Regions from separate parts of the Bradyrhizobium sp. CIR18 genome, predicted to be linked through region 3. Evidence: riboswitches for the same ligand, from Rfam matches in the RefSeq annotation. Region 3 holds a riboswitch; each other region holds the start of a gene.
What was found. A riboswitch is a leader RNA that binds a small molecule or an ion and turns the genes downstream of it on or off. The one in region 3 is predicted to bind cobalamin.
Positions count from the first base shown of each region.

Region 1: linked by a shared signal. The riboswitch ahead of GGD65_RS02960 (TonB-dependent receptor domain-containing protein) and the one ahead of GGD65_RS17850 (energy-coupling factor ABC transporter permease) in region 3 are both predicted to bind cobalamin.
Region 2: linked by a shared signal. The riboswitch ahead of metE (5-methyltetrahydropteroyltriglutamate--homocysteine S-methyltransferase) and the one ahead of GGD65_RS17850 (energy-coupling factor ABC transporter permease) in region 3 are both predicted to bind cobalamin.

Region 1 is NZ_JACIHF010000001.1:600,628-605,561, forward strand. Features, by position in the region: gene GGD65_RS02955 (hypothetical protein) at 1-244, opposite strand, end outside; gene GGD65_RS02960 (TonB-dependent receptor domain-containing protein) at 297-2,534, opposite strand; cobalamin riboswitch at 2,648-2,863, opposite strand; gene GGD65_RS02965 (hypothetical protein) at 2,907-3,170, opposite strand; gene GGD65_RS02970 (hypothetical protein) at 3,270-3,479, opposite strand; gene GGD65_RS02975 (hypothetical protein) at 3,618-3,794, opposite strand; gene GGD65_RS02980 (adenylate/guanylate cyclase domain-containing protein) at 3,919-4,934, opposite strand, start outside.
Region 2 is NZ_JACIHF010000025.1:21,834-26,767, reverse strand. Features, by position in the region: gene metE (5-methyltetrahydropteroyltriglutamate--homocysteine S-methyltransferase) at 1-2,342, opposite strand, end outside; cobalamin riboswitch at 2,446-2,649, opposite strand; gene GGD65_RS38100 (nodulate formation efficiency C protein) at 3,590-4,387, shown strand.
Region 3 is NZ_JACIHF010000004.1:443,945-448,878, reverse strand. Features, by position in the region: gene cobM (precorrin-4 C(11)-methyltransferase) at 1-730, shown strand, start outside; gene GGD65_RS17860 (cobyrinate a,c-diamide synthase) at 730-2,040, shown strand; gene cobA (uroporphyrinogen-III C-methyltransferase) at 2,037-2,768, shown strand; cobalamin riboswitch at 2,814-3,031, shown strand; gene GGD65_RS17850 (energy-coupling factor ABC transporter permease) at 3,068-3,745, shown strand; gene cobF (precorrin-6A synthase (deacetylating)) at 3,792-4,541, shown strand; gene cobT (nicotinate-nucleotide--dimethylbenzimidazole phosphoribosyltransferase) at 4,552-4,934, shown strand, end outside.

The sequences.
Region 1 (4,934 bases), on a different contig from region 3:
CGCCGAAACCGATGGTCTGGTTGACGAGCCAGGCGCCGGTGACGACGAGCAGCGCCGGACGCTGCGGCAACATCGCCGCGGCAACGACGGCGAAGGCCGCGAACGGCGTGGCGCAGGCGAACGCAAAACTTGCGAGCGCGCATGACGCCGTCAGCAGCGCAAAGCAGAATATCGGCGCAAGGCGCGGCGCGACCGGGTGAAGCCGGAAGCGATCGCCACCAGACGGCAGGATGCTGAGAGCGATGGTTGAATCTCCTTCTTTCGAATTCTAGTCCATTTAGGGCGCGTGACGAAAATCAGAACGTTGCACCGGCCTTGAGCAGATAGGAGCGGCCGGGCAGCGGATAGGCGCTGAAGCGGCCGTCCGTGAAGGTGCTCGCGATGGCGTAGTCGTAGTAGAGCGCATTCAGCACATTGTTGACGCTGAGGGACCAGAAGTAGCGCTCAACCTGGCCGCTGAGCTTGAGATCGATCGTGCCGTTGGCGGGAATCGGCTTCTGGGTGCCCGCCTGGTCGTTGTCCATGCGTCGCTCGCTCCAGAAGCGCGCGGTGGCATCGAGCACCACGTAATTCTGCCAGATGTTCCAGGTGATGCCCGCACTCGCCGTGTAGCGCGACACCAGCGGCACGTCGTTGCCGGCCCAGATGCCTTCGCGGAAGACCGCGCGGGTGTAGGCCACGCCGGAGCGCAGCAGCAGGGCATCGTTGACGCGATAGGACAGGCTGGTCTCCGAGCCGTAGCGGCGGGTCGGATCGAGATTGGTGTTGTAGAACAGGACCGGATTGAAATGGACCTCGTTGGTGAGATCCATCAGATAGAGACTACTCTGCAGCTGCAATCCGCCTCCCTTGATGCGAACACCGCCCTCGATATCCCCAGAGGTCTGGGTCTTGAGCTGGAACGTTTGCGGGATCGCAGCGAAGGTCAAGGGATCGAAGGAAGGCCCCGAGGACAGGCGCTCGTCGACATCAGGCGTGCGGAACGCGCGCGCAATGCGGCCGAACAGTGAGACCTGGTCGTTGAGGCGATGCTCGGCCCCGAGATGCAGCGCATATTGGGTCTCGTTGCTCGTCAGCGGCAGCGCGCCGATGTCGGCGTTGAAAGGAGCTACCGGGTCGAAATTGTCGCGTGCCGCAAGTCTGACGTTCTGCACACGCGCGCCGTAGGAGATGTCGGTCGCGGGCGCGATTCCCAATGTGTGCTGGACATAACCCGCAACCGTCTGCTGCCTGAGGTCGTAATTGTGCCAGGGGGAGAGCCCCTGCCCCGCGCCGCGGTTCTGCTCAAAGCTCGCATCGTAATAGTCGATGCCGCTCAGGAGCTGCGACGGCATGCCGAGCAGCAGGCTCTTCACGCTGAGCCGCGGCGTGATCGACCAATTCGTCAGATGGGAACCGACATAGGTTGACGTGAAGAAAGCCGGAACCGGCGTCGGGGTGGAAAAGAACGCACTCTGCTGCTTCTTGTCGCGCACGCCGCCGTCGACAATGAGATCGACGCCGTTGACCAGGGTCTTGGTGAAGCCCGCGGTCGCACCAAAACCCTGCTGGTTGGCGTAGTTGAACGGCGTGCTGGTCCCTCGCCGGTTGGCCCTGAGCTCGTCGAGGCCGATGGAGGGATCGACGGTGCGGCCGCCCGGCAGTCGCAGCTCCTGATTGTCGCCGGTGACGGTGAGAAAAGCACTCAGGCCCGGCGTCGTGTAGTTGAGATTGCCGACGCCGTTCTGCTGCGAATAGCGATTGTTGTCGCGGTAGCCATCGGTCCTGACCGTATTGCCGTAGAACGAGGTCGACCACGGACCGGAATTGAGCGAGGTCGAGACATTGCCGAGCCTGGTGTTGAACGAGCCGAAGCCGGCCTCGATGCGCGCGGTCACGGGCGGTCCGCCGACGCCATTTTTGGTAACGATGTTGATCACACCGCCGACCGCGTTGTCGCCGTAGAGCACCGCGCCGGAATTTCCCCGCGTGACCTCGATGCGTTCGATCGAATTGAGCGGGATGGTGGAGAGGTCCACCTGCGCCATGTCGACGTCGTTCAACCGTCGTCCGTTGACCAGCACCAGCGTGTTGGCGGTGGCAAAGGCGCCGAAGCCACGCAGGTCCACGCTGGTCTTGGCGCCGATCTGGCCGCCATAGAGCGTCGTGAGTTGGGCCCCCGGCGTCTGCATCGCGATGATCTCGGCAAGCGTCTGCGATGGCGAATGCGCGATATCCGCGGCCGTGATGACGGTCGTGGCGGCCCCGACGATGCCGCCGTTGCCGGCGGCAGCCTTACCGCCGGAGCCGGATGAGCCGGCGCCATTGCCTGCCGGCGCGACATTCGTCCTCGCCCGCTGCCGAGTCGCCTCGCCGTCACCGATCGCCCTCGCCCGCGTGCGGTTGTGATCGTCGTGATGCATCACTTCGATCGGCGGCAATTGCTCGGCAAGCTCGTGCTGGGCGAAGGCGGAGGACAGATCGAGCGAATGGAAGGAAACGGATGCGAGCAGGCCGGCGGCAAGGCGCCTGGCGGCAGAGACGAGACGGGACACAATTGTAACCTCGGTATGACGTCAGTGGCACGTCACAGCGAACGAGGTTTCACGGCAGAGCGATGGATTGCTCCGGTGAAGCTAATGTCTGTACTCCCCGACCGACATCTTCGCGTGTGACCACGGCTGACGGCAGGTCTCCTGGCTCGCGGGTCGTGACCTTGCGTCGCCTTCCCAGGACCGAGTTTCCCAGTGGCATGAGACGAAAGATTCACCGCTTACAGTTGCGGGGGCAGCCGTGGCGTTGAGACAGATCCCTGCGTTGGGACAATCCCGCACCACATTCCCTTTTGATCTCCCTGAGGAGAACCGTCGCCGATCATTTACGAGCCGTTGGCCCCGGGAGTCAATCGACCGGTCGATGCCGGGCGCTCAGGTCCGCCCTCGCACACGTTGCGCCTGGGCCCAGGCGACAGCGACGTCGCGCGGCGGAACGTCGACGCGCTTGATCGGGGTCAATTCGCCGGAGGCCGAGACGATCGCGGTCTCCTCGCGACGACAGCGCGTGCAGACAAAGCGGACCTCGTGCGGGGACGCCGACCAGCTCGACCGCTTCACATTGGCCGCCATCGGCCAGGCATCACAATGCGAGCACGACACCAGAAATCGACCGGGATCGAGCATACCCATTTCCATCGGACTCCGCGTCCTGCCCACCTGCTTCAATGATTAACCCAAGTGAATCGTTCCGGTGCCCTAGCACCGCCGCTGGGTGCGCCGGAGAAAGCGGTAGCCTCAGCGCGCGCCCTTGAGGGTGCAGGAGGTGGTGCAGGTGACCGTGGTGCCACGATCGCACGATTTGCACGCACTGACGCACTGGTTCATGTCGCGGGGATTGTAGCTGTAGTTCCGCATCGGGCAGGTCGGCGTCGAGCCGGTGATATCCTGCTCCTGGTCGCAGGCCGCCGTCATGAGCGCGACTATGATCACGGCAACGAGGCGCATGTGATTGCCCTGTCAAGCATGGCAAATGACACTCGCGAGGTGCGCTGCATTGCAGCGAACCCCGGCCTTTCCACCACGAGCGATCGCTCGCGACGTCAAGGATGCGCGCCAAACCTTAAGAACGGATTGCAGCCGGCGTCAGGCCGCAGCCTTGGTCGCGATCGCCTGCCGCATGTCCACCGCCAGCTGACGGTACTGTTCCGAGAGTTTCAGATAGAACTCGCGCTTGGTGCTGTCGGTGGCGAGCTTGGCGATCAGCTCGCATTCGGCGGTGAGCGTCTCGAACCGTTCCAGCCTGTCCTGAAGTTCCGTCATCGGCGTGTCCCCGTCAAACGCCTCAAGGACATCCAACCTAAGCCCGGGAAATAGGTCACGGCGAACATCGTTATCGAGTAGAAACGTTTTTTCCGGACAGGGCGGGCCGACCCAACAAAAACGGCTATTTCTGCTCCAGGCGCCAGGCGCCGTCCCACCCCTCTTCCGGCGGCTTGGCCTCGAATTGCGCGATGCGGCCGAGCATCGTGCGCGAGGGGCCGTCGCCGGGGACGGCTTCGAGCGCGGCGTTGAAGGCCGCGCGCGCCTCGTCGAAGCGGCGGGCCCGATAGGCGGCGAGCGCTTCGGCATAATGCGTGCGCAGGCTGTCCTGCGCGGCGGTGAGCGCGCCCGCCCGCGCCATCACCTCGAAGATCGGCTGCGGCGCGCTCTGCCCCGCGACCGCGAGACGATCGATCTCGCGCAGCTCGAGCCGCGAGCCGATCGCATCAGCAGTTGCCTGCGAGATCAGGATGCGGGTGCCGTAGACCTTGTTGACGGCCTCCAGCCGCGACGCCAGGTTCACGGCATCGCCCATCACGGTGAAGCTCATCATCAGCTCGGAGCCGATGCTGCCGGTCAGGACCTCGCCGGTGGCGATGCCGATCCGCAGGTCACACGGCGCCGGCATGGCGCGGATGCCGAGCAGGTCGGGCAGCTGCTTCTGCAGCGCGGGCACCTGGTCGACCATCTCGGTTGCGGCGATGCCGGCCAGGAGCGCCTGCTCGTCCTCCTCGATGAAGGGCGGGCCCCAATAGGACATGATGGCGTCGCCGATATATTTGTCGATGATGCCGCGATTGCTCCTGATCGGTCCGGACATCACCGTGAAATAGTGGTTCATCACCCTGACGAGGCCACGCGGGGTCATACCCTCGCTCATCGACGTGAAGCCGCTCATGTCGCAGAACATGATGGTCATGACCCGGCGCTCGCCGTCGATCGCGACCTCGGGCCGATCGATCAGCCCCTGCACCACCTTGGGATCGATGTAGCGGCCAAAGGTCTCGCGGATGCGCTCGTTGTGCCTGAGCTGCTCGGTCATGCGGTTGAAGGCCGCGGCGAGCTCGCCGATCTCGTCCTGCGTGGAGACGGTGATGGTCTTGTCGAAGCGGCCGGCCTCGACCTCGCGGGTGCCGGCGA
Region 2 (4,934 bases), on a different contig from region 3:
CGGCCTCGCGAATCGAATGCAGCGCGCAGTTGGCGGGCGGCAGCGACCATGTTCGCTAGCGCCGGCCGAACCTCCTCCCATTTGCGCGTCTTCAGGCCGCAGTCCGGATTGACCCAGAGCTGCGAATCCTGCAGCCGGGTCCGAGCCAACGCCATCAGCTCCTTCATTTCGCCCGCCTCGGGAACGCGTGGAGAGTGGATGTCGTACACGCCCGGCCCGATCTGATTTGGATATTCGTAGTTCCTGAACGCGTCGAGTAGTTCCATTTTCGACCGCGATGTCTCGATCGAGATGACATCTGCGTCCATTGCAGCGATCGCGCCGATGATGTCGTTGAACTCCGAGTAGCACATATGTGTATGAATTTGGGTTTGATCAGCGACGCCGGATGAGCAGATGCGGAAGCAATCCACGGCCCAATCGAGATAGGCGGTCCACTCCGACCGACGCAACGGCAATCCTTCGCGAAGTGCAGCTTCGTCGATCTGAATCATGGTCGCACCAGCATTCTCGAGATCGCGGACTTCGTCTCGGATCGCGAGCGCAATCTGGCGGCAGACCTCGCTTCTGGGAATATCATCGCGAACAAAGGACCAGTTCAAGATCGTCACCGGTCCGGTCAACATCGCCTTCATCGGCTTCCTCGTTAGTGATTGCGCGTAGCGCCACCAGCCTACGGTGATAGGCTTCGACCGCACTACATCGCCAAACAGGATCGGTGGCCGGACGTAGCGCGATCCGTAGGACTGCACCCATCCATTCCTGGTAAATGCGAAGCCGGCGAGTTGCTCACCGAAGTACTGCACCATGTCATTGCGCTCGAACTCGCCGTGCACGAGGACATCGAGACCGATGTCCTCCTGCCAGCGTACGACGCGCGCCGTCTCCTCCTTGAGGAACCTGTCGTATTGCTCGTCGCTCATAGCGCCTCGGGCATGCGCCGCACGGGCATTCCGGACCTCTTTGGTCTGCGGAAACGATCCGATCGTCGTGGTTGGAAAAGCCGGTAGTCCGAAACGATTGCTTTGGATCTCGGCACGACGGGCAGATGGGCTCGCGCGCCGACGCATGGTCTGATCGATCGCTTTCATCCGGACAGCGACATTGGCATCATGGATTTTTGGCGAAGTCCGGCGGACAGTCGCGGCACATTCCGACTCGGCAAGAGCTAGCGCAACATTCTGGTCGCCTGCGAGTGCCCGCGCCAGGTTCGCGAGCTCTCGCATCTTCTGGACCGCGAAAGCAAGCCAGCTCTTGACGTCGGAAGCGAGCCCGGTTTCGAGTTCAACATCAATCGGCACATGAAGCAGCGAGCAGGATGGGGCAATCTGTACACGATCCTTGCCGAGCTTCGCAATCGCGGGTTCGAGCCGCTGGCGCAGCGACGACAAATTCGACCGCCATACATTCCGGCCGTCGACGACACCGAGTGACATGACTAGATCACTTCGGCCGCCAGCGATGATCTGGTCCAACAACTGTGGCGCTCGAACCAGATCGAGGTGCAGTCCGGCGACTGGCAGGCTCAAGGCGGTGTCCAGATTGTCCCCGAGATCGCCGAAATAGCTGGCGACTAAGATCTTGATGGCCGGCCCCTCCTTGGCGAGCCGGTCATAGGCATGTCGCAAAGATTGTCGCGCCCTCTCATCCAGATCAAGAACCAGGCAGGGCTCGTCGAACTGAACCCAATTTGCCCCACGTTTGGCCAATTCCTGCAGAACCTCGATATAGGCCGGTATCAATTCATCCAGTAGTGAGAGTGGCTGGAACGCAGGATCGGGACTCTTGCCGAGCTTTAGGAATGTGACCGGCCCGATCAGGACAGGGCGGGTCTGAAAGCCAAGGGCCTTGGCTTCCTCATACTCCTCGATCGGCTTGCGAGAGCATAGCCTGAAAGTCTGTCCCCTGTGAAACTCGGGGACCATGTAGTGGTAGTTGGTGTCGAACCACTTGGTCATCTCCTGCGCGGGTGCGCCAAATCCGCGCGGTCCGTGACCGCAACTCGCATCCTGATCGTCGCATTGTGACCCGCGGGCCATGGCGAAGTACGTCTTGAGCGAAACGGATTCGGCTTTCGAGGCGTAGATCTCCGGGATGGCGCCAACCATGACACTTGTGTCGAGCACCTGATCATACAGCGAGAAATCGTTCGATGGAATAACCGTGACGCCGATAGATTTCTGACGAGCCCAGTTCGCGGCACGCAGGCCAGCTGCGTCCTCGAGCAACTGCTGTTCGCTGCTTTTTCCGGCCCAGTAGCTTTCGAGAGCGAGTTTGAGCTCGCGCCTTGGACCGATGCGTGGCGTTCCGAGGGTGGCAACCGGAAGGGAGAGAAGAGTCATAGCGTGAACCCCATGTTGGGGGCAAAGGCCATGGCGGACGCAGGCAGGGGAAGTCGCGCGGTGCGACGGCTGCTTGGCGCACCACCGGGACACCCCGCCCCGTGGACAAATATATTGTCGGGGCAGGTCTCCTGGCTCGCGGGTCATCGCTTCTGTCCGGCCTTCCCGAAGCCGCGCAGGCTTCAGTGACGTCGTTGGACAGCGGCTTGCCGCTCACAGTTGCGGGGGCAGCGCCGGCATTGTCACCGGCTTCCCTCTTAGCTCCGGATCAAATGGGAACCGGAGAACCTCGACGACTTGGATTATCGGCAAGAGAAGTCTTCCGTCAACCTCTCAGATTATGTCTCAAGCTGGTGCTGCGATATCCGCTACGCGAATGACCGTGCATCTTATCGTTGAGTCGACGTAGAAGCGCTCTCCAGTCAGCGATATTGGAATGACCATCGCAGCTGCTCCCTTTGCCGCATGCCCGATCGGTGGAAGGGACAAATGCGACTTGCGCGGTCGGGACTGCTGCCTCGAGCAGAACGCATTTGATGCGCGTCCCGGCTTCCCAGCGGTTCTTTGAGCACGTCCACCATCCAGCCACCTTCTCGGCCAACAGGATCCGTGTTGAATAGGCCCAAGCTGGGAAGCCAGCTACATACCCTGCCAGCACGTTGATTTGCGGTTCAGCAAGACTCCAAATGCTCGGCGGTGAAGATCGGCTTCGCGTCGTTGGCCGTCGAGTGCAAAGCGCTCCGGACTGAGGCTGTTCTCGAAGCGCCGCGTGGCGCGAAGGGAGCGCCAAACGCACCATGGCCCATTGGCCGCAAATGCCCAAACGCATGGCAGAGATCGAAACGCACATTCTGGCAACGATACCGAACCAAACCGTCGCGAGACGAGGATGCATAAGCCGCGCTGGATAGCGCTGAAAGGAACATCGAGACCTGGGCCAGTCGGAAAGTCGACAAAGAGGACACAAAAGCGGTGTGAATTGCCGCCGATTACCTGGCACGAAGAATGCAAGACTTCGGCATGCCCAGTCTCCTCCTGCTGGGCAAGTCCAGCACAGCAAATTGAGGCTGTCGCCGGCAGCGAAGTTAGCGGCGCGTGACATAGAGGGGAGCGCCTGCTCGCACGGGACACCATCGGACTCCCCGCCGCGTCGCCGCTAACTTCTTGCGCTCGCGTATAACAGGTTAAAGGTTGCCCCGCTTTATGACGTATGGATGAAAGCAGATAGGCCGACAGTTATGAGGAAAATGTCTGGAAGACGCGCGTTATGGTTTTGTCTCGGTCAATCCCTGATCTGCCTGGCCGGGCTGGCTGCGACGAGCAACAGTGTTCGCGCCAACGAGAGCCCCCTTATCGAAAGATTCAAGTCAACGTGGCGAGCGCAAGACGGCGAGACAATAGAACAAATTATCTCCAATGTCTCGAAGGTGGCGCAGTTCGTCCCTCGAATGTGGGGCGTCGCTGAACTTGACGACAATGACTATGTTTTCGTTTCGTGGACCAGGCACCGCGTCGATACATCAGACGAACAGTACGTTATCACTTGGAAGGTCGCGCTCGACGGCACGATTCAACTTGCGTCGACCTATGCCAAACCGATGGAATTGGGCTGGCGCGCCCTGGCGCTCTCGTTGATCGCCAGTGAAGTCAAGGACGGCGAAAGGGACGCAAATCTTGGCTTTCTGCATGATCCGAGCAACTTCAACTTTGTGACGACCATGCAAGGCCGGCTCGGCGATCTTCTGCGGCAGGGCCGCTGCACTATCGTCGAACCTGTTGGGGTGGACTACTTGCCGAAGCAGAATGACAAGCCGACCGAGAAAGGTGATCTGTGGCGCGTTTTGCTTTTAGTGAACTGTAATATCCCAGGCCCCCGTTTTTTTACACACAACGGGGTCATCACTTTCGAGAAGAGCGAAGGGCAAGATTGGGAGCCGCAATCCTCCTTTGCCAAGCGTATCGCGGCCTTTCCTCCTGGCTCCTGGTTCGCTCGCATGGAGCCAAAGGAACAGGAAGAGTTAGAGGGGAGCGAAGGCCCTCGGTAAAATGGTCGCGCAGAGCAAGATCGCGCCGTAGCTCCTTTACGGCCGAACGTCTGAGCAACTGCAGACATATTAGCTCTAGAATGTCGGTGTTTACGCCTTCAGCAGTCGCGAGCCTTTCCTGCAGCTTTCAGCCCGTCAGGAAAAAGTCGGGCAGCACGATTACTTCCGATTCCTTCTGCGAGTAGTCGAGCTCAGCGGCGCGTTCCAGCTGGCGAGATTTGGCCCCCAGCGCGCCCGACGCGGTGGGAGGACACCAATCCGCGAGGGAACCAGCTCCTCCATGCCACTCTTCAAGGGACCGGGCCTGAAGATGCCTCGGGCCCAAGCCCGATCCGGCGTGCGCGCCGCCCATCGCGCGACTGACTGGCACCCGCAAGAGCGTATGCATGCCGACGCCGAGGCGGCACGCGGGATCGAGTGCTGCGACGAAACGCGTTAAGACGGTAATCGGGCAGTGTTAGTGGGCCGGCAGTGCCCTCTGAGCACCGACCCCTTTTCCGAGTGCCCCCGGCGAGAGCCGCGGAGCCGTGCGCGCGGCTTCGAGGAC
Region 3 (4,934 bases):
GCGTGGCCGTGACTTGATCGCGGCCTGTCCGGTCTGCCTCTATGCCGGCTCGCTGGTCCCCGAGGGCGTGCTGGCGCATTGTCCGCCCGGCGCGCGCATCGTCAATACCGCGCCGCTGTCGCTCGACGAGATCATTGCCGAGATCGCCGCCGCGCATGCGGCGGGCAAGGACGTCGCCCGCCTGCATTCGGGCGATCTCTCGATCTGGTCGGCGATGGGCGAGCAGCTCCGCCGCCTGCGCGCACTTGGCATTCCGTTCACTGTGACGCCTGGTGTGCCGTCCTTCTCGGCCGCAGCGGCAGCGCTCGAGGTCGAGCTGACGCTGCCGGGCCTTGCCCAGACAGTCGTGCTGACGCGCACGCCGGGCCGCGCCAGCGCGATGCCGGAGGGCGAGAAGCTTGCCGCCTTCGCCGCGACCGGCGCGGTGCTCGCGATTCATCTGTCGATCCATCTGCTCGACAAGGTCGTCGCCGAGCTCGCGCCGCATTATGGCGCGGATTGCCCGGTCGCGATCGTCTGGCGCGCGAGCTGGCCGGATCAGCGCATCGTCCGCGCCACGCTGGCGACGCTCGATGCTGCCGTCGGCACCGAGATGGAGCGCACCGCGATCATTCTGGTCGGCAAGACGCTCGGCGCTGCGGATTTCGACGAGAGCCGCCTTTACGCCGCCGATTACGATCGCCGCTATCGGCCGGTCGGCGCCGAGCCGCGTTTTCCGGAGGGCTCGTGATGGCGGCAGGCCTCGTCATCTCCGCACCGGCCTCCGGCGTCGGCAAGACCACGCTGACGCTGGCGCTCGCGCGCGCCTGGCGCCATCGCGGATTGAACGTGCAATGCTTCAAGAGCGGTCCCGATTACATCGATCCCGCCTTCCACGCCGCCGCCACGGGGCGCGCTTCCGTCAACGTCGATAGCTGGGCGATGGATCGCGGGGCGATCTCGCATCTCGTCAGCCGCGGCGCGGACGCCGATGTCGTGCTTGCCGAGGGATCGATGGGCCTGTTCGACGGCGTCGCCGCGCCCGGTGTTTCCGGCACCGGTGCCACCGCCGACATTGCGGAGATGCTGGGCTGGCCGGTGGTGCTGGTGATCGATCCTTCCGGACAAGCGCAGACCGCGGCGGCGATCGCCGCGGGTCTTCGTGATTATCGCCCCGGCGTACGGCTCGCCGGCGTCGTGCTCAACCGCGTTGCCAGCCCGCGCCACGAAGACCTCGTGCGGCGTGCGCTCAACGACGCCGGCATTGCCGTGTTCGGCGCGCTGCCGCGCCATGCCGAGATCAGCCTGCCGAAGCGGCATCTCGGCCTGGTGCAGGCCGAGGAGCAGGCCGAGATCGGCAAGCTGATCGACGAGGCCGCGCGCTTCGTTGCCGAGCATGTCGATCTCGATGCGGTGCTGCGATCGGCTGCGTCCTGGACACCACAACCCGCCGCGAATGGGCTGAACGTGACGCCGCCGGGCCAGCGCATCGCGCTCGCGCGCGATGCGGCGTTCTCTTTCGTCTATCCGCACATGCTGGAAGCCTGGCGCGGGGCGGGCGCGGAGATCTCGACATTCTCGCCGCTCTCCGATGAAGCGCCCGACGCGAGCGCCGATGTGTGCTGGCTGCCCGGCGGTTATCCCGAGCTGCATGCCGGCAAGATCGCGGCCAATGCGCGTTTTCGCAGCGGCCTGCGCGCCTTCGCCGAAACGCGACCGGTGCACGGCGAATGCGGAGGCTATATGGTGCTGGGAACCGCTTTGACCGATGCGGACGGTGTTCGCCATGAGATGACAGGCCTGCTTGGCCTCGAGACCAGCTTTGCCAAACGTCGCATGCATCTCGGTTATCGTCTCGCGACGCTGGCCGCGCCGATGCCGGGACATCGCCCCAGTGCACGTCTGCGCGGCCATGAGTTCCACTATTCGACCATTCTTGCCCAGCCTGATACGCCGTTGGCAGTCGTGCACGATGCAACCGGCGCGGTCATTGCCGAGACCGGCTCGCAGCGCGGCCACGCCACCGGCACGTTCTTTCATCTGATCGCGGAGGACCGGTGAGCGGATTCGTCTCCTTCATCTCCGCCGGACCCGGCGACCCCGAGCTTCTCACGCTCAAGGGCGCCGCGCGGCTGCGCGAGGCCGACGTCGTGCTCTATGACGATCTCGCCTCCGGCGCGATCCTTGATCTCGCCCGGCCCGGCGCCAATCTCGTCGCGGTGGGGAAACGGGCAGGGCGTCCCTCGACCAAGCAGCACCACGTCAACCGCCTGCTGGTCGACTATGCCGCAACAGGTGCGCGCGTGGTTCGGCTCAAGTCGGGCGATGCCGGCATTTTCGGCCGGCTCGAGGAGGAGCTGGAGACGCTGCGTGAGGCCGGCATCGGCTACGAGATCGTTCCCGGCGTCACATCGGCCTGCGTTGCCGCAGCGCAAGCCGGCATCCCCCTGACCCGGCGCCACACCTCGCGCCGGGTGCAATTCGTCACCGGCGCTGATGTCACCGGCGAGTTGCCGCCGAATCTGAATTGGGCGGCCCTGGCCGATCCTGAGGCGACGACCGTGGTCTATATGGGCCGGCGCACCTTCCCCGCGCTTGTCGCAAAGTTGATCGCGCACGGCCTCGCTGCGGATACCCCCGCGCTGTTCGCCGAATCCCTCGGCCGCCCCGACGAACGGCTGGTCCGCACCACCATCGCCGAGCTTGCCGAGCAGCTTGCGCGCGGCGGCGCCGCGTCGACGGCCGCCGTGATCCTGTTTGGGGCGCTGGCGGGGGATTATCCGTCATGACGGCCTTGGCCGCCGTTCGCCCCTTGACGCAGGCTCAGCGAAAGGGGCACACAAGAGAGGCATGGTGCTCGACGCGGCGCAAAGCGCCGGAGCATAATCGGGAATGGGGGTGGGCGGACCCAGTTGCGGCGCCCAAAACCCAGCCGCCCCCGCGACTGTAAGCGGTGAGGGACTCCGACAGCCACTGGGCCGCAAGGTCCGGGAAGGCCGGAAATCCCGGGGAACCGCGAGCCAGGAGACCGGCCCTGCACGTTTTGAGGCCAAGGCCGTCGGGTGTGACGGCAGGAAGGAATTGAGCCATGCATATCGAACCCGGGGTCGTGACGGGCGCCAAGCTCGTGTTGAGTTACGCAACCGGCATCGCCGCAGGCGGCGTTGCGCTGAAGCTTGCGGTGGAGACCGTGCGTGAGCAGGGCATCACGTCGTTCGCAGCGCGGACGCTCGCCACCACAGTCCTTGTGTTCATCTTCTTCGAGATCCTGCCGCACTTCCCGGTCGGCGTCTCCGAGGTGCACTTCATTCTCGGCTCGACACTGTTCCTGCTGTTCGGCGCAGCGCCCGCGGCCTTCGGCCTCGCATTCGGCCTGCTGCTCCAGGGCGTATTCTTCGAGCCGGTCGACATCCCGCAATACGGCATGAACGTCACGACGCTGCTGGTGCCGCTGTTCGCGATCCAGGCGATCGCCACACGGATCATCTCGCGCAACACCGCCTATGTCGATTTGAAGTATCGGCAGGCGTTGGCGCTCTCGACGACCTACCAGGCCGGCGTGATCGCCTGGGTGGCGTTCTGGGCGCTCTATGGCTCGGGCTTTGCGATGAGCAACCTCGCCAACATCGCGACGTTCGCGGCGTCCTATGCGCTGGTCATCGTGATCGAGCCGCTCGCCGATCTCGCGGTACTGGCGCTGGCGAAGTCGCTGCGCGGCGTCACCGCGCCCGGTCTCGTCACCCCGCGCCTGCATAACGCGGCCTGAGAGACAAGCGAACGGGCGGCCAGCAGGGCCGCCCGTCGCGTTCGCGATGCTCACGCTCTCCCTGATAGGTATCGGTTGCGGCGATCCCGACCAGCTCACGCGCGCCGCTGTTCAAGCGATCAACGCCGCCGATCTCGTCCTGATCCCGCGCAAGGGTGCCGCGAAGTCCGATCTCGCCGATCTCAGGCGGACGATCTGCGCGGATGTGCTCACCAGCGATAACACAGCCATCGCTGAATTCGACCTTCCCGTGCGCGATGCAGGTGAGGCGGAATACCGCAAGGGCGTGGACGATTGGCACGATGCGGTTGCCGCGACTTGGTCGAAAGCGATTGCGAACCATCTCGAAGGCGAGGGCAAGGTTGCGCTGCTGATCTGGGGCGATCCCTCGCTCTACGACTCCTCGCTGCGCATTGCGCGGCGGCTCAATCCCTTGCCTGACATCGAGGTCGTGCCCGGCATCACCTCGATCCAGGCGCTGTGCGCGGCGCATGCGCTGCCGCTCAACGACATCGGCGAGCCTTTTCTGGTCACGACGGGGCGGCGCTTGCGTGAAGGCGGCTGGCCGGCCGGTGTGGATACCGTTGTTGTAATGCTCGACGGCGGCACGGCATTCCAGTCGCTTGATCCAGCCGGGATTCAAATCTATTGGGGCGCCTATCTCGGCATGCCCGACCAGATCGTCATGTCCGGCGTGCTCGCCGAGGTTGGCCCGCGCATCGTCGCGACGCGGCAGGAAGCGCGCGAGCGGCATGGCTGGATCATGGACAGCTACATTCTCAAGCGCAGGCCGTAAGCGAGGCAGCATGCTCCCCGAATGGGTCACCCGAAATTGCCCCGATGTCTCCGCCGTGCATCGCGAGGCGGCGATCGCGCGGCAGGCGCAATTGACAAAGCCGACCGGCGCACTCGGCCGGCTGGAGCAGCTCGCGATCGAGCTCGCGGGCCTGCAGGCGACCGAACAGCCGCGTGCCGCACGGGTGCCGATCATTGTCTTCGCCGGCGACCACGGCATCGTCGCGCAGGGCGTCTCAGCCTATCCGCAAGCCGTGACCATCGCGATGATGGCGAATTTTGCCTCCGGCGGCGCCGCGATCTCGGTGCTGGCGCGCGAGCTTGGCTCGAGCCTGGACGTCGTCGACGCCGGCACGCTGGCAACAGAGGCGATGGCGGGTGTCATCACCGACAA